3 regions of the Candidatus Acetatifactor stercoripullorum genome follow, and region 1 is predicted to be linked to each of the others. Evidence: predicted binding sites of a transcription regulator. Region 1 holds the regulator's gene; each other region holds the start of a gene.
What was found. Region 1 encodes Rex, which represses fermentation and respiration genes when NADH is low (regulators of the CRP and FNR family bind a similar motif). Its sites were predicted from a motif close to ATTGTTAANTANTTAACAAT; they were not measured.

Region 1 (7,785 bases):
ACTCATGTGTGTGGAATTATCTGCGGGAGCGGCATTCTGTCAGAGGGACGCTACCGGGGAATCGCTCCGGAGGCCAGACTTGTGGTGGGAAAGGTTTTAGACAAAAAGGGAGATGGAACCACTGAGAGCATGCTGGAGGGATTAAAGTGGATCATGACCGTCCGGGAGAAATATGATATCAGAATTTTAAATATATCGGTAGGTATTGGAAATCTGGACGAGGAGAAAAAGGAAAGGGCTCTGAGAGAACGGCTGGAGGCTGTCTGGGACAGCGGAATAGCAGTGATTTGTGCGGCGGGGAATAAGGGCCCCGGAAACGGCAGTATTTCTTCCGTAGGGGGAAGCAGGCGGATGATTACGGTAGGATGCCATGACGGGATTTACTGCCGGGACAATCCCAAGAGATGTGAAACCTATTCGGGAAGGGGAAATCTGGCCGATTCCATCAGAAAACCGGACCTGGTGGCACCCGGTACGGATATCATATCCTGTAATATGGGGTATCAGAGCGTTCATGGAAAAATAAAAAACGCTTATATCGCAAAAAGCGGAACCTCCATGGCCACTCCTATTGTGGCCGGGGCGGCAGCCCTTGCGCTGCAGAAGTTTCCTGAACTGACCAATGAGGAGCTGAAGCAGAAGCTGACCATGACAGCCACCGACCTGGGGGAGCCCTGGAATAAGCAGGGATGGGGCATGGTTCATGTGAAAAGATTGCTAAAAAGCTATTGACACACCTGGTATGATTGTATACAATTATACGAGGCAAGCTGATAAATACAAAGCGTGCATGTGCATCCGCACACAAATGAACGCCTGAGCACAGGCAGATGGGAGTGCCCTATGAGAGAGAATGACACATTTCAAGATCGTCCTGTCACCATGAACCAGAAGAATAATCTGCTGCAGATTGAGGAGCATATGTACATATTAGACGATGTGGATAAGCCTAATGTGTTCCGTAATATGTTTCCTTATTCCGAGGTTCCAAAGATTCCTTTTAACGACAGGATCGTTCCCCACAATATGCCTAAGGAAATCTGGATTACGGATACCACCTTTCGGGATGGACAGCAGTCCAGAGCGCCTTATACCACGGAGCAGATTGTAAAGATTTTTGATTATCTGCATGAGCTGGGCGGACCCAACGGAATGATAAGAGCCAGTGAATTTTTCCTGTACAGCAAAAAGGACAGGGATGCGGTTTATCAATGTATGGAGAGAGGCTACCGGTATCCGGAGGTCACAAGCTGGATACGTGCAAATAGAGAGGACTTTAAGCTGGTAAAAGAGATCGGCATGAAGGAGACGGGTATCCTGGTAAGCTGCTCTGACTATCATATTTTTTTAAAGCTGAAGATGACCAGGCGCCAGGCTATGGAGCATTATCTGAGTGTGATCAGAGAGTGCTTAGAGGAGGGAATCAGCCCCCGGTGTCATTTGGAGGATATTACAAGAGCGGATATTTACGGCTATGTGGTGCCTTTTTGCCTGGAGCTGATGAAGCTGATGAAGGAGTACCAGATTCCCATTAAAATACGGGCCTGTGATACCATGGGATATGGCGTGAATTTTCCTGGTGCGGTGATTCCCAGAAGCGTACAGGGAATTATTTACGCCATCCATACCCATGCGGGTGTGCCTCATGAGCTGATCGAATGGCATGGTCATAATGATTTCTATAAGGCGGTGACCAATTCCACCACGGCGTGGCTGTATGGCTGCTCGGGCGTGAATACGTCGCTGTTTGGCATTGGTGAAAGGACGGGGAACACCCCTCTGGAGGCCATGGTGTTTGAGTACGCCCAGCTGAAGGGAGATTTAAACGGCATGAATACCACTGTAATCACCGAGCTGGCAGAATACTATGAAAAGGAAATCGGATATCAGATTCCGCCCAGAACTCCTTTTGTGGGCAAGAATTTCAATGTGACCAGAGCGGGGATACATGCGGACGGATTGTTGAAAAATGAAGAGATTTACAATATTTTTGACACAGAGAAGTTTTTGAACCGCCCGGTGCTGTGCGCCGTCTCCAACACCTCGGGACTGGCAGGCATAGCCCACTGGATCAACACTTATTACAAGCTTAAAGGAGACAAGCAGGTGGATAAAACCAGTGAGCTGGTAAAAGAGATCAAGAAATGGGTGGACGAGGAATATGCGGGAGGACGGGTGACCGTGCTTACGGACGAGGAGATCGTAGCCTGTTTAAACCGTATATGTCTGGAGAAAAACATAACCATTGGTGAATAAGCCCAAAGCAAGGCTTATCGGAAAGGCATGAAAAGTGAGCAAGTATGATGTGAAGCAGGAGGTAACGGACAAGTACTCCCTGCGGGGCCGGGTATTTCACCGGCTCAGGGAAGATATTCTCAACGGAAAATATGAGGAGCATGAAGAACTTCGGGAGGTTGCCATAGGCGAAGAGCTGGGAGTCAGCAGAACACCTGTGAGGGAGGCTTTCAGGCAGCTGGAGCTGGAAGGCCTGATTCAGATTATTCCCAACAAGGGAGCCTATGTGACGGGCATCACCCAAAAGGATGTGAAGGATATTTATATGATCCGTTCGCTTTTGGAAGGCCTGTGTGCCAGATGGGCCACGGAGCACATTACAAAGGAGCAGCTTGAGGAGCTGGAGGAGAACGTTTATCTGGCCCGGTTTCACGCAGAAAAAGGACATTTGGAGCAGCTGGCGGAGCTGGATAACCGCTTCCATGACATTTTATATGAGGCCTGCAGCAGTAAGATACTGGAGCATCAGCTGAAGGATTTTCACCAGTATGTGCTGCGGGTGCGCAGAAAAACCCTTTCCAGCGCAGACAGAGGGCCTAAGTCCAATGATGAGCATGAAGAGCTTTTAGAGGCAATCAAGGCGGGAAACGCCGGGCTGGCAGAGCAGCTTGCAAACCGCCATATGATAAATGCCTATGAAAATATGGTAAAAAACGGGCTGAATGAAGCCTACGGGAAACAAGAAAAGGAGACCGAAGCAAATGGAAAAAATTAAGATGACAACGCCTCTTGTGGAAATGGATGGAGACGAAATGACCAGAATTCTCTGGAAGATGATCAAGGATGAGCTTTTGCTTCCCTACATTGACCTGAAGACAGAGTATTATGATCTGGGCCTGGAGCACAGGAATGAGACCGACGACCAGGTGACGGTGGATTCCGCAAAGGCAACCTTAAAGTACGGTGTGGCCGTAAAGTGCGCAACCATTACGCCAAACGGCGCCCGGATGCAGGAATATCATCTGAAGGAAATGTGGAAGAGCCCAAATGGCACTATCCGCGCCATTCTTGACGGTACCGTATTTCGCGCACCCATCCTGATAAAGGGGATTGTGCCTTATGTGAAAAACTGGACAAAGCCCATCACCATTGCCCGTCATGCCTACGGCGATGTGTATAAAAACACAGAGATCAAGGTGCCGGGACCGGGCAGGGCGGAGCTTGTTTACACGGCGGCAGACGGCACGGAAGTAAGAGAGCTGATTCACAATTTTGAGGGACCTGGAATTCTTCAGGGCATCCATAATACGGAAAAGTCCATTTCCAGCTTTGCAAGAGCATGCTTCGGGTATGCGCTGGATACCAAGCAGGATCTGTGGTTTGCCACAAAGGACACGATTTCCAAGAAATATGACCACACCTTTAAGGATATCTTCCAGGAAATTTATGATACAGAGTACAAGGAAAAATTTGAAAAACAGGGGATTACTTATTTTTATACCCTGATCGATGATGCGGTGGCGCGGGTGATCCGCTCCGAGGGAGGATTTATCTGGGCCTGCAAGAATTATGACGGAGATGTGATGTCGGATATGGTGGCAACCGCTTACGGAGATTTGTCTATGATGACCTCCGTGCTGGTTTCTCCAAGTGGAGCCTATGAGTACGAAGCGGCTCACGGCACCGTACAGCGCCATTATTATAAGCATCTGAAGGGAGAAGAGACCTCCACCAATTCCATCGCTACCATCTTTGCATGGACCGGCGCTCTGAAAAAGAGAGGGGAGCTGGACGGCAATGAGGCGCTTTGCGCGTTTGCGGACAAGCTGGAGAAGGCCTGCATAAAGACGGTGGAGGATGGAAAGATGACCAAGAGCCTTTCTCTGATTTCCACCTGTGAAAATCCTGTGATTTTAAACTCCCTGGAATTTATTCAGGCGATACGTGAAACGCTGGAGACTCTTCTGTAGGAAAACATTAAGGAAATATTGCAGATTTTTCAGAAAAAGAATGGGAAATCCCGGCTTATCTTGCCAGGATTTCCCATTCTTCATATAAGGCTTCCAGCTGTGCATCCACCTGTTCCTGTTCCTTCGTAAGCTCCATAAGCTTTGCGGCCTGGGTGCCCAGGGAAGGGTCGGAAAGCTGTGCGCGCAGCCGCCCAAGCTGCTCTTCCAGTGCGGCAATTTTTTCCTCACATTTTTTTAAATCGTTTTCCTTTTTCCGAATCCGGGCCTGCTCCTCCTTTTGGGCTTTCCAGTCCTGCTTTGCTTCGGAAGAGGAAGGGGCCAAAGAGGGGGCAGAAACGTCAGCGGGAGCAAAGGAAGCCCTGACGGTATCTCTTTTTTCCAGATAATAATCATAATTTCCAATGTAATTGACAAACCGACAGGCCGTGAGCTCTAAAATGCGGTGGGCGGTCTTGTTGATAAAATAGCGGTCGTGGGAGACGTAGAGGACTGTGCCCTGATACTGGTTTAAGGCGTCTTCCAAAATCTCCTTTGACATGATATCCAGATGATTGGTAGGCTCATCCAGAATCAGGAAATTGGCGTTGGAAAGCATCAGCTTTGCCAGAGATACCCGTCCCCGTTCTCCGCCGCTTAAATCTGCAATGCGCTTGAATACATCGTCCCCCGTAAAGAGAAAGGCGGCCAGCACATTGCGGATTTCTGTGTTGGAGAGATTAGGATACTCGTCGGAAATTTCCTCAAAAAGAGTTTTTTCACTGTGCAGCACATGATGCTCCTGATCGTAGTAACCGATCTCTACATTGGCGCCCAGACGGAAGGAGCCGCTGTCAGCAGGAAGCAGGCCGTTGAGTATTTTGAGCAGGGTGGTCTTTCCCGTGCCGTTATCTCCGATAATGGCTGTATGCTCCCCTTTTTTCAGTTCAAAGCTTACATCCTGAAACAGGGTGTGTCCATCGAAGCTTTTGCTTAAGCCCTCCACCGAAAGCACATCCTTTCCGCTCTCCCTGCGGGGGGTAAGGGTAAGCTTCATGTCCGCCCTTGCCTCTGTGGGCCGTTCGATCACGTCCATCTTATCCAGCAGCTTTTCCCGGCTTTCCGCCCGTTTGATGGATTTTTCCCGGTTGAAGGAGCGCAGCTTTTCGATGACCGCCTCCTGATGCTTGATTTCCCGCTGCTGATTCATGTAGGCATTCCAGGCTGCAGCCCTAAGCCTTTCCTTCTTTTCCGCATAGGCAGAGTAGTTGCCCAAAAAGGTTGTGGACTTTGTCTGGTCGATTTCTATGATCTTTTGGGCAATGCGGTCCAAAAAGAAACGGTCATGGGACACAACCAGCACAGCGCCCCTATAATTCATCAGATAGGTTTCCAGCCAGGAAATGGAATTCATGTCCAGATGGTTGGTGGGCTCATCCAAAATAATCAAATCCGGCTTCTGTAAAAGCAGCCGCCCCAGGGCAACTCTGGTTTTCTGGCCTCCGGAGAGGGTGGAGACGGGCTTTGCAAATTCCTCTTCCTGAAAGCCAAGCCCCTTCAGCACGCCCATAATCTCGCTTTTGTAGGAATAGCCGTTTTTGGTTTCAAAGGCATGGGTGAGAGCAGAGTACTCCCGCATCAGCTCCTCCAGCCGGCCATCGTCCGCAGACTTCATGCTTTCCTCACATTCCCGCATGCGCTCCTCCAGATCGATGAGCTCCTGCTTCACAGACAAAAGCTCCTCATAAATAGAACGGGAGGTATCCGGCTCGCTGTTTTGGGCAAGATACCCCAGCGTCTTGTCCTTAGAGAGCACTGCGCCACCCTGGTCGGGTTTAAGCTCACCCACGATAATGCGCAGAAGCGTAGTTTTGCCCGCGCCGTTTATGCCTACGATGGCGGCCTTTTCATAATCTTCTATATGGAAGCTGATATTTTCCAATACTTTGTTTTCGCCAAATGCCTTGGATATATTTTGACAGGAGAGTATCATAATTTATTCCTCCTCAATAGTATCATAATATTTTACCTTGGAGAAATAATCCTGTCAATTCATTGACAAGTTTTTAACATTCGTCTATAATAATTTTATAAAATAGTTTGGAGGTAGTATCTTTGGAAGAAAAAGAAATTTCTCAAGCTGTCATCAGCCGTCTGCCAAGATATTTCCGTTATCTGGGAGAGCTTAAGGATGAAGGGGTTGAGCGGATATCCTCCCAGGAGTTAAGCGAGCTGATGAAGGTGACGGCATCCCAGATTCGGCAGGATTTTAATAATTTTGGCGGCTTTGGACAACAGGGCTATGGTTATAATGTGGAATATCTCTATAGGGAAATCGGCAAGATTCTCGGGCTGGATGAGAAGCATAACTTTATTATAATAGGAGCGGGAAATTTAGGACAGGCGCTGGGAAATTACCTGAATTTTGAGCGGCGAGGCTTTATTTTCCGGGGAATGTTTGACAAAAATCCAGCGCTTGTGGGCAAGGACGTCAGAGGGGTAAAGGTTATGCCCATGGAGGAGATGGAGCGCTTTGTAAAGGAGAACGATATCGATATCGCCGTGCTTACCATTCCCAAATCGGGTGCGGAGGAAGTGGCGGAGAGGCTTGTGGCAAATGGAATCCGGGCAATCTGGAATTTTGCTCATGTGGATTTGAATGTGCCGGAAGGGATTCAGGTGGAAAACGTGCATCTCTCCGACAGCTTGATGAAGCTATCCTATAATATCGGCTGTTATAAGCGGGAAAAGGATAAAGCATAGCAGGAGGAAGCTATGGGGAGCGAGGATAAAAAGGAAATTTTTTCAGGGGCCCTTCAAGGGAAAAAAATTCCAATATTGACGCTGGACAATAAATGGTACCGGCTGCTGGACGAGACGGGCAGGACAGCTGCAGGAGAGCTGACAGAACACCTCAATGAGCTTTTGCGCAGACAGGGAAAGCTCAATACAGAGTCCAAGGAAATCAGGAAGCTGAAAAAGAAGCTGATGAGCGAGATTGTGCCTATGGTCAATGAGGCAGAGCAAAGCCAAAATGCCGCCCTGGAGCAGAAAATAGAGGACAACAAGCGCCTGATTGCAGAGTGCAATGAAAAGCTGGAAAAATATCAGGACGAGATGCTTGAATTGCCCGGGGAGATTGACCGAGTCAATTTTCAACTGATGCTCTTTACCATGGAATGCTGTTATAGGACCATGAAGGAAAACCAAGGGGCTATTCAGGAGATTACGGACTGGGTGACGCAGGTCAGGATTGACTTAAAAAAGAATCTGATCCGCAGACAGGAGATGGAGCAGCAGAATCAGGAAATCTATTCCTATATGCACGATGTGTTCGGAGCGGATGTGGTGGATTTGTTTGATATGAGCATGCTTCCGGAGAATTCTTCGGAAAAATAACAATGGGAACCATGCTTTGCGGGCTTCCTGTATCGTGAATAAAAAGGATTGTTGCAGAACAGTCCTTTTTGTTTTATACTTGGAATGCGCAAAGGACAGCGCAGAAATGAGGCAAATATGAAATATCTGGTCACTGCAGAGGAAATGAAAGAATATGACCGCAATACCATAGAAAGAATCGGCATTCCGGGCATGGTGCTTATGG
Region 2 (7,785 bases), on a different contig from region 1:
ACCTTTCGTTATGAGGTAATCGAAAGTGCCCGCAAACAGTATTCTATTGTGAGCGGACTGCTGAACCGTCCGGACGTAAGCACCATTTACGTCTGTACCGACTCCGGACGGGAGGGAGAGTATATTTACCGTCTGGTGGAGCAGATGGCTCAAGTACAGGGCAAGGAACGAAAAAGGGTCTGGATTGATTCCCAGACGGAAGAAGAAATTTTAAGAGGAATCCGCGAGGCTAAGGACCTGAAGGAATATGACAACTTAAGCCACGCGGCTTATTTGCGTGCAAAAGAGGACTATCTGATGGGAATTAATTTTTCCAGGGCCCTGACGTTGAAATACGGGAGAACCCTGCGGGACTACCTGAAACGGGATAAGGCGGTTATTTCCGTGGGCCGTGTGATGACCTGCGTCCTTGGCATGATCGTCAACCGCGAGCGGGAAATCCGTTCCTTTGTAAAGACCCCCTTTTACAGGGTGATTGGAAATTTCAAGCTGCAGGAGAAATGCTTTTCGGGAGAGTGGAAGGCGGTGGAGGGCTCTGGCTTGTATGCTTCGCCCCTTCTATACAAAGAGAACGGTTTTCGGGAAAAAGAGAGCGCAGAAAAGCTGATCGCCTATTTGGAAAAGGAGCCGGTGGGGGATATCACAGTGGAAAGCATAGAGCGGAAGCAGGAAAAGAAAAATCCGCCGCTGCTTTACAATCTGGCGGAGCTGCAGAACGACTGCTCCAAATATTTCAAGATCAGTCCCGACGAGACCCTTCGGATTGTCCAGGAGCTCTATGAAAGGAAGATGGTCACCTATCCCAGGACCGACGCCAGGGTGCTTTCCTCTGCCGTGGCAAAGGAAATTCATAAGAATATCGGGGGGCTGCGGGGCTTTGGGCACACGGGGGAGGCGGCGGCCTGGATTCTCTCTGAGGGAAGGCACAAGGGGATTGCCAAAACCCGTTATGTGAACGATAAGCAGATTACAGACCATTATGCCATTATTCCCACAGGCCAGGGACTGAACAATCTTTCGTCGCTGCCTCCGGTTTCTGCAAAGGTATATGAAATCATTGCCAGACGATTCCTGAGCATCTTTTATCCTCCGGCTGTTTATCGGAAATTCGCCCTTGTGATCAGGGTAAAGGAGGAACGCTTTTTTGCAAACTTCAAAGTGCTGGAGGAGGAGGGATATCTGAAGCTTTTGGCCTATTCCTTTAAGACACAGGAAAAGGAGGAGGGGGAGGAAAAATGCGACAGTGAGCTGGCAGGGCTTTTGTCCGGCCTGAAAAAGGGGCATAAGCTTCAGGCTGAGAATTATGAGATCAAGGAGGGAGAAACCTCTCCTCCAAAGCGGTACACCTCGGGAAGCATAATTCTCACCATGGAAAATGCAGGACAGTTTATTGAGGATGAGGAGCTGCGGGCCCAGATCAAGGGAAGCGGCATCGGCACCAGCGCCACCAGGGCGGAAATATTAAAAAAGCTGGTAAATATTGAATACCTTGCACTGAATAAAAAGAGCCAGGTTCTCACGCCCACCCTGATGGGCGAGATGGTCTACGATGTGGTAAACAGCTCCATCAGGCCCCTTCTTGACCCGGCCCTGACCGCAAGCTGGGAAAAGGGACTTACCCTTGTGGCGGACGGAAAGATATCTCCCGAGGAATATATGAAAAAGCTGTCGGATTTCGTGACACGAAGAACCAATATCGTAAAACAGATGAACAATCAGAGGATGCTTTACGCCCAGTTTCAGGCGGCGGAGGCCAATTACAGCAGCAAACAGTAAAATATAGGGCAGCATGAGTCTGCGGAAAGGAATGAGAATATGGAGAATATTACAATTTATGATCTGTTTGACCTAAAGGAGACCATTGCGGCAGAGCTTTTTGCGGGAGCGGAATATCCCTGGGAGGTTCTGCCAAAGATTCATGATTTTATCATTGAGCTGGGGAAGAGACTTCCGGAGGAATTTTACGAAAAGAGAGGGGAAGACATCTGGGTGGCAAAAAGCGCCCGCGTGGCCCCTACGGCCTGCTTAAATGGTCCGCTGATCATCGATGAGGAGGCTGAGATCAGACACTGTGCCTACATTCGGGGAAACGCCATTGTGGGAAAGGGCGCTGTGGTGGGGAATTCCACAGAGCTGAAAAATGTGGTTCTCTTTAATAAGGTGCAGGTTCCCCACTACAATTATGTAGGGGACAGCATTCTTGGCTTTAAGGCGCATATGGGGGCAGGCTCCATCACCTCCAATGTAAAAAGCGACAAGACCCTTGTAACGGTAAAGGGAAAGGAGGACTTTCTGGAAACCGGCTTAAAGAAAATGGGAGCTATGCTGGGAGACTGCGTGGAGGTAGGCTGCAACAGCGTGCTTAACCCCGGAACAGTGGTGGGAAGAAATTCCAATATCTACCCTGTCTCCATGGTAAGAGGTGTGGTTCCGGCTGACAGCATCTTTAAATCTCAAAAGGAAATTGTTGCAAAAAGGAAATAACCATTGACTTATTTTCTCCCTTGTTGTATATTTTTTCTAGTGCTAGATTGCACTAACGCATTAATACGTTTGTGCGTTAAAGTAATAAATACAAGGGAGAATTTATTATGAGAAAAAAAGTGTCTATTTTTCTGGCTGCGGTGATGGCTGCGTCTATGCTCACAGCCTGCTCCAGCAGCGAAACGGCCCAAAGCGGCGCAACACAGGAACAGACAGAAGCGTCTGCCCAGACCCAGACGGGAGAGGAGAGCGCTTCTTTTGCAGAGCAGACAGCAGACGGACAGACCTATAAGGTAGGTGTGCTCCAGCTGACAGAGCATGCGGCTCTGGATGCTTCCAACGAAGGCTTTATTGCGGCTCTGGACGCTTCCGGCATCAGCTACAAGGTAGATCAGCAGAACGCCCAGAATGACCAGTCCGCATGCCAGACCATTGCCACAAAGCTGGTAAGCGAGGAGAATGATCTGATTCTCGCCATTGCCACCCCTGCGGCACAGGCGGTAGCCGGAGCTACTTCGGAGATTCCCATTGTAGGCACTGCCATCACGGATTATGCCGAGGCGGGATTGGTGAATGACAATGAGGCTCCCGGAACCAATGTGACCGGAACCTCCGATCTGACCCCTGTGACAGAGCAGATCGATCTGCTCACCAGAATTTTCCCCGATGCGCAGAGAGTAGGCATTTTGTACTGCTCTGCAGAGGCAAATTCTCAGATTCAGGCTGAGATGGCTATTGCAGCCTGCGAGGAAAAGGGACTTTCCAGTGAGACCTTCACCGTTTCAAGCTCTAACGAAATTCAGACCGTAGTGGAATCTATGGTAGGAAAGGTGGACGTAATTTATGCGCCTACCGATAATACCATAGCGGCAGGTATGGCTACCGTATCTATGGTTGCCACCGACAACGGACTTCCCATTATCTGCGGCGAGGCAGGCATGGTGGAGGCTGGCGGCCTTGCAACCTATGGTATCGATTATTACCAGCTGGGCTACCTTGCAGGAGAAATGGCAGTTTCCATTTTGAAAGGAGAAGCTTCTCCTGCAGAAATGCCTATCGGCTATCTTGACGCCTCCAAGTGTGAGCTTACCGTAAATGAAGAGACGGCTGCGGCTCTTGGAGTAGATTTGTCCGTGCTGGATGAATAAAAGAAATAAATACAGTCTGAAGCGTACCATAAAATGAAGAGGGGAAGGGCAGAAGGAGATTCTTTTCTGTCCTTCCCCTTTTTGATGTCACAAATTGCCGTCATAATATGAAAAATAGCTTGCGTTTATGATATAAATTCTTTATTATTATCTTTGAGACATTAATGCGTGGACGCGTTTCAGCAGGAAAGCGTTTCAGCAGGAAAGGTATGGTTGATTATGAGTGCATTTTTGATTCAAATGCAGGGAGCGGTATCCCAGGGTATTTTGTGGGGGGTTATGGTTCTTGGGGTCTATATCACCTATAAGATTTTGGATATTGCAGACCTGACAGTGGACGGGAGCTTTGCCCTGGGAGGCTGTGTCTGCGCCCTCTTTGTGGTGGAAAAGGGTTACAGCCCCTTTGTGGCTTCCCTGCTTGCGCTGCTTGCCGGAGCGCTTGCGGGACTGGTGACGGGCATGCTGCATACGGCTTTTGATATTCCTGCAATTCTTGCAGGTATTTTGACGCAGCTGGGACTTTGGTCTATCAATCTGCGTGTTATGGGAAAAAGCAACACTCCTTTTTTGAAGGTGGATACCATGATTTCCCAGTTCAGCGATCTTACGGGACTCTCCAACGGCTGGGCAGCCTTGATTGTGGGACTGGCCGTAGCAGTGGTTTTGATTCTTCTGCTGTATTGGTTTTTTGGAACAGAGCTTGGCTGCGCCATGCGCGCTACCGGCAACAATGAGGACATGATCCGCGCTCTGGGATGTAACACGAAAATTACCAAGATTATCGCGCTTGCACTGAGCAACGGGCTGGTGGGCTTATCCGGCGCCCTGGTAGCCCAGCAGCAGAAATACGCCGATATCGGAATGGGAACCGGAGCCATCGTGATTGGACTTGCGGCAATCGTCATTGGAGATGTGCTTATGAGAAAGGCAATAAGCTTTTGGGCCAAGCTGATTTCTGCAGTACTGGGAAGCGTTGTTTACTTTGTAATTCGTGCGCTGGTGCTGCGCATTGGTCTGGATGCAAACGACATGAAGCTGTTTTCCGCTATTTTTGTGGCGCTTGCCCTGTGCATTCCTGTTGCGGCGTCCAAATGGCGCGTACATAAGGCTTACTCGGAAGATGGAGGTAATCTGTAATGTTAGAGCTCAGCAATGTTTATAAAACCTTTAACAAGGGCACGATCAATGAAAAACGCGCCTTAGACGGCATTAACCTCACCTTAAATGACGGCGATTTTGTTACGGTGATCGGTGGAAACGGAGCAGGCAAATCTACCGTGCTTAACATGATTGCGGGGGTCTATCCTATCGATGCCGGTAAAATCATTATAGAAGACATGCTTTTTACAAAGGATGGAGAGGAAAATAAGGTCCAGGTGAACCTTTCACGCATGCCGGAGCATGCCAGGGCAAAGTACCTGGGCAGAGTATTTCAGGATCCTATGAAGGGCACGGCTGCAGGCATGGAGATTCAGGAGAATCTTGCTTTAGCCTACCGCAGGGGCCGGGCCAGAGGACTTAAATGGGGAATCACAAAAAGTGAGAAAGAATTTTATTATGAAAAACTGAAAAGCCTGGGGCTGGGCCTTGAGGAGCGTATGACCTCAAAGGTTGGGCTGTTGTCCGGCGGGCAGAGACAGGCCCTTACCCTTTTGATGGCTACGCTGCAGCAGCCGAGGCTTCTTATGCTGGATGAGCATACGGCGGCGCTGGACCCTAAAACCGCAAGGATTGTGCTGGAAATCACCGAAAAAATAATTGGCGAAAATCATCTGACGGCTCTGATGGTGACCCATAATATGAAGGATGCCATCCGCCTGGGAAACCGCCTTGTGATGATGCACGAGGGAAAAATTATATATGATGTGTCCGGGGAAGAGAAGAAATCGCTCCAGGTGGCGGACCTGCTGGCGAAGTTTGAGGAGGTCAGCGGCGGAGAATTTGCAAATGACCGGATGATGCTGGCGTAGAAAGTAAAAGTAACAGCTTAGCAGGCGCCCATTCGCAAAGCCGCACCCATGGTGCTTTTTCGCTGCTTCGCAGCTAACTTTGCTCATTATCGGGCGCTCCGCTCATAAGCTGTGCAACAAGCAACTTCATGCAAGCATGATTTGCTTGTCATGCAACTTATGGCTAAGCTGTTACAAAAAATGTAAAAAATCATAAAATGCTCTGGATTTTTCAGTGTAAATATGAGAAAATGAACACGAGGATTATGATATTATTTTATCAATAATATTGTAAGATGCAGATTTGAAAGGAGATTTCACATGATTTATTCAAAGGAAGTTGAAGAAATGTGTCCAGTAGCGCAGGGTGTTGCTCACGGCTGTGCTCCCATTCCGGAAGAGGCGAAATGGGTAAAAGCAAAAGAAGTTAAGGATATTTCCGGTCTGACTCATGGTGTGGGCTGGTGTGCGCCTCAGCAGGGCGCCTGCAAGCTGACCCTGAATGTTAAGGAGGGTATTATTCAGGAGGCTCTGGTAGAGACCATCGGCTGCTCCGGTATGACCCACTCCGCAGCAATGGCTGCTGAAATCCTGCCTGGCAGAACCGTTATGGAGGCTCTGAATACAGACTTGGTATGTGATGCAATCAACACCGCCATGAGAGAGCTGTTCCTGCAGATCGTTTATGGACGTTCTCAGAGCGCATTTTCAGAGGATGGACTTCCTGTTGGCGCCGGCCTGGAGGATTTGGGCAAGGGCTTAAGAAGCCAGGTAGGCACCATGTATGGCACACTGAAAAAGGGTCCTCGTTACCTGGAAATGGCGGAAGGCTATGTAACAGGTATCGCTCTTGACGCAGAGGATCAGATTATCGGTTATCAGTTCGTAAGTCTTGGAAAGATGACTGATTTCATCAAGAAGGGCGACGACCCCAACACTGCATGGGAAAAGGCAAAGGGACAGTATGGCCGCGTAGCCGATGCAGTAAAGATTATCGATCCCAGAAAAGAGTAAGTGTAGAAGTGAAACTTCATTAGGAGGACAAGTAAGATGGCATTATTTGAATCATATGAAAGAAGAATTGACAAAATCAATTCCGTGTTAAACAGCTATGGCATCGCTTCTCTGGAAGAGGCTGAAAAGATCACCAAGGATGCCGGTCTTGACGTTTACAATCAGATTAAAGGCATTCAGCCCATCTGTTTTGAAAATGCCTGCTGGGCTTACATAACAGGCGCTGCCATTGCAATCAAAAAAGACTGCAGAAGAGCGGCGGATGCAGCCGCTGCAATCGGCGAGGGCCTGCAGGCTTTCTGTATCCCCGGCTCCGTGGCAGACACCCGTAAGGTGGGCCTTGGACACGGCAATCTTGGAAAGATGCTGCTGGAGGAGGAGACCGAATGCTTCTGCTTCTTAGCAGGTCATGAGTCCTTCGCGGCTGCAGAGGGAGCTATCGGTATTGCAGAGAAGGCAAACAAGGTCCGCAAGAAACCGCTGCGTGTGATTCTGAACGGTCTTGGAAAAGACGCTGCACAGATTATTTCCCGCATCAACGGCTTTACCTTTGTGGAGACAGAGTATGATCCTTATACAAACACTGTAAAGGAATTGTTCCGCAAGTCTTACTCCGACGGACTGCGCGCGAAGGTAAACTGCTACGGTGCAAATGATGTTTGCGAGGGCGTTGCTATTATGCACAAGGAGGGAGTTGATGTTTCCATTACCGGAAACTCTACCAATCCCACCAGATTCCAGCATCCCGTTGCAGGAACCTACAAGAAGGAATGTATCGAACAGGGAAAGAAGTATTTCTCCGTTGCATCCGGCGGCGGCACAGGACGTACCCTGCATCCTGACAATATGGCTGCAGGTCCTGCTTCCTACGGTATGACAGATACTATGGGACGTATGCACTCTGATGCACAGTTCGCAGGTTCCTCCTCTGTTCCTGCCCATGTTGAGATGATGGGACTGATCGGCGCCGGAAACAATCCTATGGTTGGCATGACGGTAGCTGTAGCAGTTTCCATCGAGGAAGCTGCACAGGCTGGAAAATTCTAAGACATGCTTTTCGATTTATAAGCTACAGAGCCTGAAATGCGCCGCAGTTTAAGAGACTGCGGCGCCTTTTTTATCATGAAAAAAACAGCCGGTGCGTTTTCTTGCGGTAAAATTCAAAATTACTTAAGATTTTCATAATAATT
Region 3 (7,785 bases), on a different contig from region 1:
GCTTTCTCTCTTTAGTGTAGGCGATGGTTCTGTCAAGAGCGCCCTCCGCAATGCCGAGAGCCTGAGCCGCAATACCGATACGTCCGCCGTCCAGGGTGTGCATTGCAATCTTAAAGCCCTGTCCCAGCTTGCCTAAGAGATTCTCCTTGGGCACTCTGCAGTCGGTAAAGATCAGCTCATAGGTGGAGGAGCCGCGGATACCCATCTTCTTTTCCTTGGTTCCGAAGCTGAATCCGGGCGTTCCCTTTTCTACGATAAAAGAAGAAATCTCCTTAATCATTCTGCCTCGCTTTTCAATCATGCCGGTCACTGCAAAAATCACATAGACGTCGGCCTCCTTACCGTTGGTGATAAAAATCTTGGAGCCGTTGATCACATACTCGTCGCCGTCCAAAACCGCCTTTGTCTGCTGGCCCTGGGCGTCCGTGCCTGCTCCGGGCTCAGTAAGGCCGAAGGCTCCCAGCTTTTCTCCCTTTGCCAGAGGAACCAGATACTTCTGCTTCTGCTCCTCAGTGCCGAAGGTGAGAATGGGATCGCAGCAAAGAGAGGTGTGTGCGGATACGATAACGCCCGTGGTGCCGCACACCTTGGACAGCTCCTCCACGCACATTACATAGGTGAGGGGATCACAGCCCTGTCCGCCGTACTCCTTGGGAACAGGAATTCCCAAAAATCCACATTTCGCCATTTTGTCAACGGTCACTCTGGGAAACTGTTCTGTCTCATCCACCTCCTGGGCCAGGGGCTTCACTTCCTTTTCCGCAAACTCCTGAAAGAGCGTCCGTGCCATTTCATGTTCTTTCTTTAAGGTAAAATCCATGATTTTAATTCCTCCATAACGTTGTTTTTGTATTCAGAAAGCAGACTTGCAGCGCTGAGGTTGCCCTCCGCGCCGCTGATCAAATCCGCCTATTTTGTATAATCGTAGAAGCCCTTTCCGGTCTTTCTTCCCAGCTTGCCCGCACGAACCATCTTGCGGAGCAGGGGATGAGGACGATACTTGGGATCTCCTGTTTCGTTCTGGATTACCTCCATGATAGCCAGCACAATGTCAAGACCTACCAGATCTCCCAGTGCCAAAGGTCCCATGGGATGATTTGCGCCAAGCTTCATAGCCTCGTCAATATCCGATGCGCTTGCAGTGCCGTCAGCATAGATGCCGATAGCCTCGTTGATCATGGGGATCAAAATTCTGTTTACCACAAATCCAGGCGCTTCCTTTACCTCAACGGGAGTCTTGCCGATCTCTGCAGCGATTCCCTTGATCTTCTCCACCAGCTCTGCAGGTGTGTTCTCGCCTGCGATCACCTCCACCAGCTTCATTCTGTCCGCAGGATTGAAGAAGTGCATACCGATCATAGGTCTGTCAAGGCCCGCTCCTATCTCTGTGATGGAAAGGGATGAGGTGTTGGTTGCAAAAATGCAGTCAGGCTTTACAATATCCTGCAGCTCTTTAAAAGTAGTTTTCTTAATCTCCATGTTTTCAGGAGCTACCTCGATCACCAGATCACAGTCCGTGCAGATATCCTTAAGTCCCGTCACAATCTTTGCAGCGATGGCGTCTGCCTTCTCCTGGGTAAGCTTCTCCTTGCCCACTAAGAAATTCAAGTTCTTTAAAATCCTGCCCTTGCCGCCGTCTGCAAATTCCTGCTTGATATCGCATAAGCATACCTCATATCCGTCCGTCATGGCAAAAGCCTGTGCGATTCCGGCACCCATGGTGCCCGCTCCGATAATACCAACCTTCATTGAAATTTCCTCCTTATGCTTTCTATGTTCTCTTTGCTTATTTTGCTCTTAGCAGTTTTTGAAGGGCTCCTTCACCTTTTCCTTATTTTTGTCTAAGAAAAACGCCATGCCATACCTCTGATCCTGGGTCTCAAAGCAGTCTCCGAAAAGCTTCTCCTCGATCACAAGAGCCTGGTCCATATCCACGTCAAGGCCCTCATTGATTGCCTTTTTGCAGTTGCGCACCGCGATAGGCGCATTCTTTGCAATGCCTGCAGCCATCTTCTCCGCAGCGGGAAGCAACTCCTCCTTCGGATACACCGCATTTACCAGGCCGATTCTGTAAGCCTCCTCCGCCTTAATGTTTCGTGCGGTATAAATCATCTGCTTTGCCATGCCGGCCCCCACCAGACGAGCCAGCCTCTGGGTTCCTCCAAAGCCGGGCGTGATTCCAAGTCCCACCTCAGGCTGTCCGAACACTGCGTTGTCGGAACAAATCCTGATGTCACAGCTCATGGAAAGCTCACAGCCGCCGCCCAGGGCAAAGCCGTTTACCGCTGCGATCACCGGGATGGGGAAGGTCTCTATTTTGCGAAAAACATCATTTCCCTTCTTGCCGAAAGCCTCTCCCTGCGCCTTGGTCAGGGTGCTCATCTCGCCGATGTCCGCGCCTGCCACAAAGGACTTTTCTCCGGCGCCCGTGAGAATCAGCGCTCTCACCTCTTCTAAATTTACCATATCCAGGGTCTGATCCAGCTCCTCCAGCACTGTGGAATTCAGCGCGTTTAAAGCCTTTTCCCGGTTGATGGTGATAATGGCATAGCTGCCCTTCTGCTCATATAAAATATATTCCATGGTTCTCCTCATTTCTGCGCCGCTCTTAGCGCATTTAAAATTGTGACGGCATGAAAAAAGTCGAAAAGGCATTTGCCTGCCTGTGCGCAGGACAAATGCTTTTCCGCCTTTATCGCAGGGTACGCCCCTGCCAGAGCCTTAATCTTCTATTTTAACAATGGTAGCACAGCCCATGCCGCCGCCGATGCACAGCGTAGCAAGACCCGTCTTTGCGCCCTTTGCCTGCATCTCATGCAGCAGGGTCACAAGGATACGGCATCCTGACGCTCCCACAGGATGTCCCAGCGCGATGGCGCCTCCGTTGGGATTGAGCTGTCTATCCACATCAATGCCAAGGTCCTTGCCTACTGCAACAGACTGCGCTGCAAAAGCCTCATTTGCCTCAATGATGTCAAAGTCCTCAATCTTCATGCCGGTCTTTGCCATTACCTTCTTTGTTGCAGCCACGGGGCCGATTCCCATCACCTCAGGGCGAACGCCTGCAAGAGCGCCTGCCACAAAGGTTGCCATAGGCTTTACGCCAAGCTCCTTTGCCTTCTCTTCGCTCATCACTACGATAGCCGCTGCGCCGTCATTGATGCCGGAAGCGTTTCCTGCGGTGACAAAACCGCCCGGATTGATGGGACGAAGCTTTGCCAGGCCTTCCATGGTAGAGCCATGTCTGGGGCCTTCATCTGTATCAAAAACAATGGTTTCCTTTTTCTTCTTTACTTCAACGGGAACGATCTCTGCCTTGAACGCTCCGCTCTTCTGCGCCGCCTCTGCCTTCTGCTGGCTCTTTAAAGCAAACTCATCCAGCTCTTCACGGGTAAGTCCCCATTCCTCGCAGATATTGTCCGCCGTCTTTATCATATGATAATCATTGAATGCGTCCCACAGAGCATCCTTAATCATGGTGTCCACCAGGGTTGCATTGCCCATACGGTAACCATAGCGGCCCTGAGGAATCGCATAGGGAGCCATGGACATATTCTCCATTCCGCCGGCAACTACAATATCGGCATCTCCCGCCATAATCATCTGAGCCGCCTGGTTTACACAGTTCAAGCCGGAGCCGCACACTACATTCATGGTTACTGCAGGCACTTCAATGGGAAGTCCGGCTTTGATGGAAGCCTGACGGGCAACGTTCTGTCCCTGTCCCGCCTGGATTACACAGCCCATGTAAACCTGATCCACAGCCTCGGGGGCAACTCCCGCTCTCTTCAAAGCCTCTTTGATTACGATTGCGCCGAGCTCAACTACGGGAGTGGTGCTGAGCGTACCGCCCATTGTGCCGATAGCAGTACGGCAGGCACCCGCCAATACAACTTTCTTTGCCATTTGTTTTTCCTCCAATCAATGATTGTTATTTTTTTGTCATTGCCACTGTGCTTATTTTATCATAGGGCAGGCTCTTTTGCAATGCCTTTTGACAAAAAAATAACAGGCGCGGACCAAACTGTTATTTTGCTCAGCTCCCCGCCTGAAGCGCCTCCTCTACGCTCGGGTCGATAATGTCGTTTGTTCTGACCCATTCCTTGGTGCCCTCCACCTTCTGTGCAGGCTGCGTGTGCTTCGCCAAAAATCTTGTGAGCGCATAGAGGTCGATCCAGATTTCATTATTTCCCTCCTTCTGGGATTCGTCAAAGATCAGCTGCAGCCCCCAGTGCAGATGTGTCACTTCTATGTTGTTTACATTTTCCGTGGTGCTGTACCCGGTATGTCCCATGTAGCCGATGACATCTCCAGCAGTGACAATGCTTCCCTCCTCCAGATTTTCTGCATAAGGGTAGTTTTGTCTTAAATGGGCGTAATAGTAGTAGCGTCTGCCGTCAAAGCTCCGGATGCCGATGCGCCAGCCGCCGTACTGGTTCCACCCTAACGCTTCCACATACCCGGACTCCACAGCCATGATGGGTGTACCCGTAAGTCCCATCATGTCATGCCCAAGATGCTTTCTCTTGTACCCGTAGCTGCGTCCCACCCCAAAATCATCATAATGGGAATAGTCAAAGCCGCGGGCCAGAGGGAAATATGCCTTCAAGCCATACCTGGACTGGTATTTCATTTCCCCGTTCTCGTCCTCCATCTCCTCCTCATACTCCCCCACCATTCCTCCAAGTACTGCATCATAGGCCTCGTAATAGTAGGAATAATATTTTAAGTCCCCGGCCAGCTCCTCAATACTGCATTCTCCCTCCGACAAGGCCTCCGCAGCCTTTTCCAGCACAGACAGCGCCTTACTGTCAAATTCTCCTCCTGTCTTTGCAGCCGTATAGGCCAAAAGCTCAACCCAATCCACCTCATGGGTCGTCCCATGCGTGTCCACGTCCCAGGCATAAGCCCGGCATAACGCCTCGTAGGATACTGTAAAGTCCACCCATTTTATATAATCCTGCTCTGCAGTCGCAGCCTGGCCCGACGCAGGAAAAGCAGCCTCACCTTGTCTGAGCTCATTTCCTGCAAATATCCCCCCAAGCAAGATAATCCCTATGATTTCTACGGCGATTGCCCTTCTGACAATGCGCAGGAATGAATCACGGATAGCAATCCCCTCCACCACTTTCTTAAAAAAATATATGACGTGAAATCTTCCCCTATTCTCAAAAAAATCCCGTAAAAAAGCGCCGGCACAACCGACGCTTTTTAATAATAGAATATTTTCTTTTTCTCTTCTCTTTATGCCTCCGGCTCAATCAGCCCGTAGGTATCTCCCTTTCTCTTATAGACCACATTTACCTGGCCCGTTTCCGCATTGCAGAAAACAAAGAAATTGTGGCCCAGAAGCTCCATCTGAATGCAGGCATCCTCAGGATACATGGGCTTGATGTCAAACCGTTTTGTGCGGACAATCTTTATCTCTTCATCGTCCATATAATCATTTTCCACAAACAGCCTGCTGAAAGAAGCTGCAGCCTGATGCTTGTCCACCAGCTTATTCTTGTATTTTTTCAGCTGTCTTTCAATAATTTCTTCCACCAGGTCAATGGAGACATACATATCATTGCTCACCTGCTCGGAGCGGATTATGCTTCCCTTCACCGGTATGGTAACCTCGATTTTCTGGCGTTCCTTTTCCACACTTAACGTTACATGTACCTCTGTATCGGGATTGAAATACTTGTCCAGCTTGCCGATCTTTTCCTCCACTGCGGCCCTTAAGCCGGGAGTTACGTCAATGTTTCTTCCTACGATAATAAATTTCATGGTGCTCATCCCTTTCGGTTGTTTATTGTATAAGCATTATATCATAATATAATAGCTTTTTGCAACAATTTAACCTGTTTTTTACATGTTTTTGACTTTCCGTATGTCAATGAAAAGAGCGACAATTTTCGTGTAAAATCGATTTTTATTACAACTTCACAAAACAGATGTTTCCCTGACCGCCCACAAGAATTGCCTTTTATTTACAGAGAAATCTGTGGATAATGTGCATAACTCAGTGTATAAATCTCTTTTGTCCTATTTTCCGGCATTTTTAATGTGGATAACTTTTGTTTGTAATATGATTTCATTTGTTCGGAATAGCGTTTCCAAAACATTTTTTGTATAAATTGCACAGATTACCAGCTTTATCCAGTATTTTCGGTTCTTTTAATATTTTGACAAATCCCGCAATTTCATGCACAAAACAATGGCTGCAACGCATTGGAAGCTTTCTGTTGCCATGAAACGTGCGCCGCCAGGCGCACGCAAAAAAGCCGCCCTGCATCCCCGTCCGGGGACAAGGCGGCTTTTTATTTCTGCCGTTCTTTCTATACTTTCTATTATTTATTAGAAAATTCTTCTTACAGCCAGAACCTTCTTATAGTCTGCATTCGATACGATAATTCCTGTCTTGGCGGTGGACGCGTGCACGATCTGTCCATTGCCGATATAGAGAGCCACATGACCGGAATAGCAGATCAGGTCGCCCGGCTGTGCATTTTCCAAACCGTCTACCGCATAACCCTGGCTGCGGTCTGCAGAGGACGAATGAGGCAGGCTGATACCAAAGTTTGCATACACGCTCATGACAAAGCCAGAGCAGTCGGCTCCCTCTGTAAGGCTGGTTCCTCCGTATACATAGGGATTTCCCACAAACTGCAGTGCGTACTCCGCAACTGCAACACCCATTTCGCTTCCGCTGCCAACCGAGTAGGTGGTTGTACTGCTGCCGGAAGAAGTCTGGCTCTGTGCGGCCTTTGCAGCAGCCGCCTCTCTTGCCTTCCTTCTCTCCTCTTCTTCCTTGGCAAGCCTTCTCTCTTCCTCTTCCTTGGATTCTGCCTGCACAAACTCTGAGTGCAGAGTCACATAAGCGGTGGACACCCAGCCGATACCTTCCTCTATATCTACCTTTACCCAGTTTTCCGTCTCCTCCAGCACCACCAGATCGTCATCTATGGGCACCAAACCCAGTACAGACGCCTCAAGGCTGGGCTCTGTCCTGACCTTCAAGGTGGTAGTGGTTACAGTTGCAATCCTGGTTCCCACCTGCTTTGCAAGCTCCACAGCCGCCTCTCCCGTCACACAGTACTCCGCTTTTACATAGCCTGTAACAGAGCCGGAGGTAATCTGATACCATCCGTTCTCCTCCGCGAGAAAGGTTCCTACAGAATCATCATACAGCTTTCCAACGATTTCGCCCTCTTCGCTGGGAATGCTGCGCACATTTACATAATCATTTACCTGAGCGATCACCAGGTTGCGGAAGGTTTCCTCCTCGCTTGGCTGCTCCTCCTCTTCTACCTGCTCCGGCATCAAAATAGATTGTATCTCCAAAGCCGTACCGCTTACATCCGTGGTAATATTCTCAAGTGTATTTCCCTTTGCAATGGTCAGATCAACGCCGCCGCTGGGCAGAACCGTTGTGGCTGCCGCCGCATCCGCCGTAATGCTCATTCCCGAAAAAGCCATGACTGCCGCCAAAGCATATGCTGTTACCTTCACTGAGCCGTGAACCATACCGTCCTCCTGTGACCAATTTCCCATTATTTGTTACGAATTTATTACATCTGTTAACAAATATATCACTAAAAGATTCTTTTGTCAACTATGGGAATAATTTGGAAAATATCCTGAGAATCCAGTATTTCTGCGGCCTTCAGGCATCTGTCCAAAAAAAGAACCGCAAATTTGCGATTCTTTTTTCTAAGAAATTTTTTTAATTTCTTTATAAAATCTTAAAAAAGGCAAAATCGTCAAAATCTGTCAGCTTCGCTGTCAGCTCCGGTCACA

Region 2: SHK35_RS05625 (iron-sulfur cluster assembly scaffold protein) is a predicted target of Rex. The motif match lies at 5,847-5,866, and genes of this name have one in related genera.
Region 3: SHK35_RS09875 (acetyl-CoA C-acetyltransferase) is a predicted target of Rex. The motif match lies at 3,928-3,947, and genes of this name have one in related genera.

What each region holds. Positions count from the first base shown of each region.
Region 1 is NZ_CALWMU010000018.1:20,171-27,955, reverse strand. It holds gene SHK35_RS07120 (S8 family peptidase) at 1-732, shown strand, start outside; gene SHK35_RS07115 (2-isopropylmalate synthase) at 844-2,256, shown strand; gene SHK35_RS07110 (GntR family transcriptional regulator) at 2,291-3,010, shown strand; gene SHK35_RS07105 (NADP-dependent isocitrate dehydrogenase) at 2,997-4,205, shown strand; gene SHK35_RS07100 (ABC-F family ATP-binding cassette domain-containing protein) at 4,261-6,174, opposite strand; gene SHK35_RS07095 (redox-sensing transcriptional repressor Rex) at 6,297-6,944, shown strand; gene SHK35_RS07090 (hypothetical protein) at 6,957-7,580, shown strand; gene SHK35_RS07085 (NAD(P)H-hydrate dehydratase) at 7,698-7,785, shown strand, end outside.
Region 2 is NZ_CALWMU010000013.1:32,556-40,340, forward strand. It holds gene SHK35_RS05600 (DNA topoisomerase) at 1-1,776, shown strand, start outside; gene SHK35_RS05605 (UDP-N-acetylglucosamine pyrophosphorylase) at 1,816-2,484, shown strand; gene SHK35_RS05610 (ABC transporter substrate-binding protein) at 2,592-3,632, shown strand; gene SHK35_RS05615 (ABC transporter permease) at 3,852-4,769, shown strand; gene SHK35_RS05620 (ABC transporter ATP-binding protein) at 4,769-5,602, shown strand; gene SHK35_RS05625 (iron-sulfur cluster assembly scaffold protein) at 5,903-6,595, shown strand; gene SHK35_RS05630 (GGGtGRT protein) at 6,632-7,642, shown strand.
Region 3 is NZ_CALWMU010000030.1:12,662-20,446, reverse strand. It holds gene SHK35_RS09890 (acyl-CoA dehydrogenase) at 1-820, opposite strand, end outside; gene SHK35_RS09885 (3-hydroxyacyl-CoA dehydrogenase family protein) at 910-1,749, opposite strand; gene SHK35_RS09880 (enoyl-CoA hydratase-related protein) at 1,798-2,583, opposite strand; gene SHK35_RS09875 (acetyl-CoA C-acetyltransferase) at 2,722-3,906, opposite strand; gene SHK35_RS09870 (M23 family metallopeptidase) at 4,037-5,116, opposite strand; gene hpf (ribosome hibernation-promoting factor, HPF/YfiA family) at 5,245-5,772, opposite strand; gene SHK35_RS09860 (C40 family peptidase) at 6,343-7,512, opposite strand; gene trxB (thioredoxin-disulfide reductase) at 7,771-7,785, opposite strand, start outside.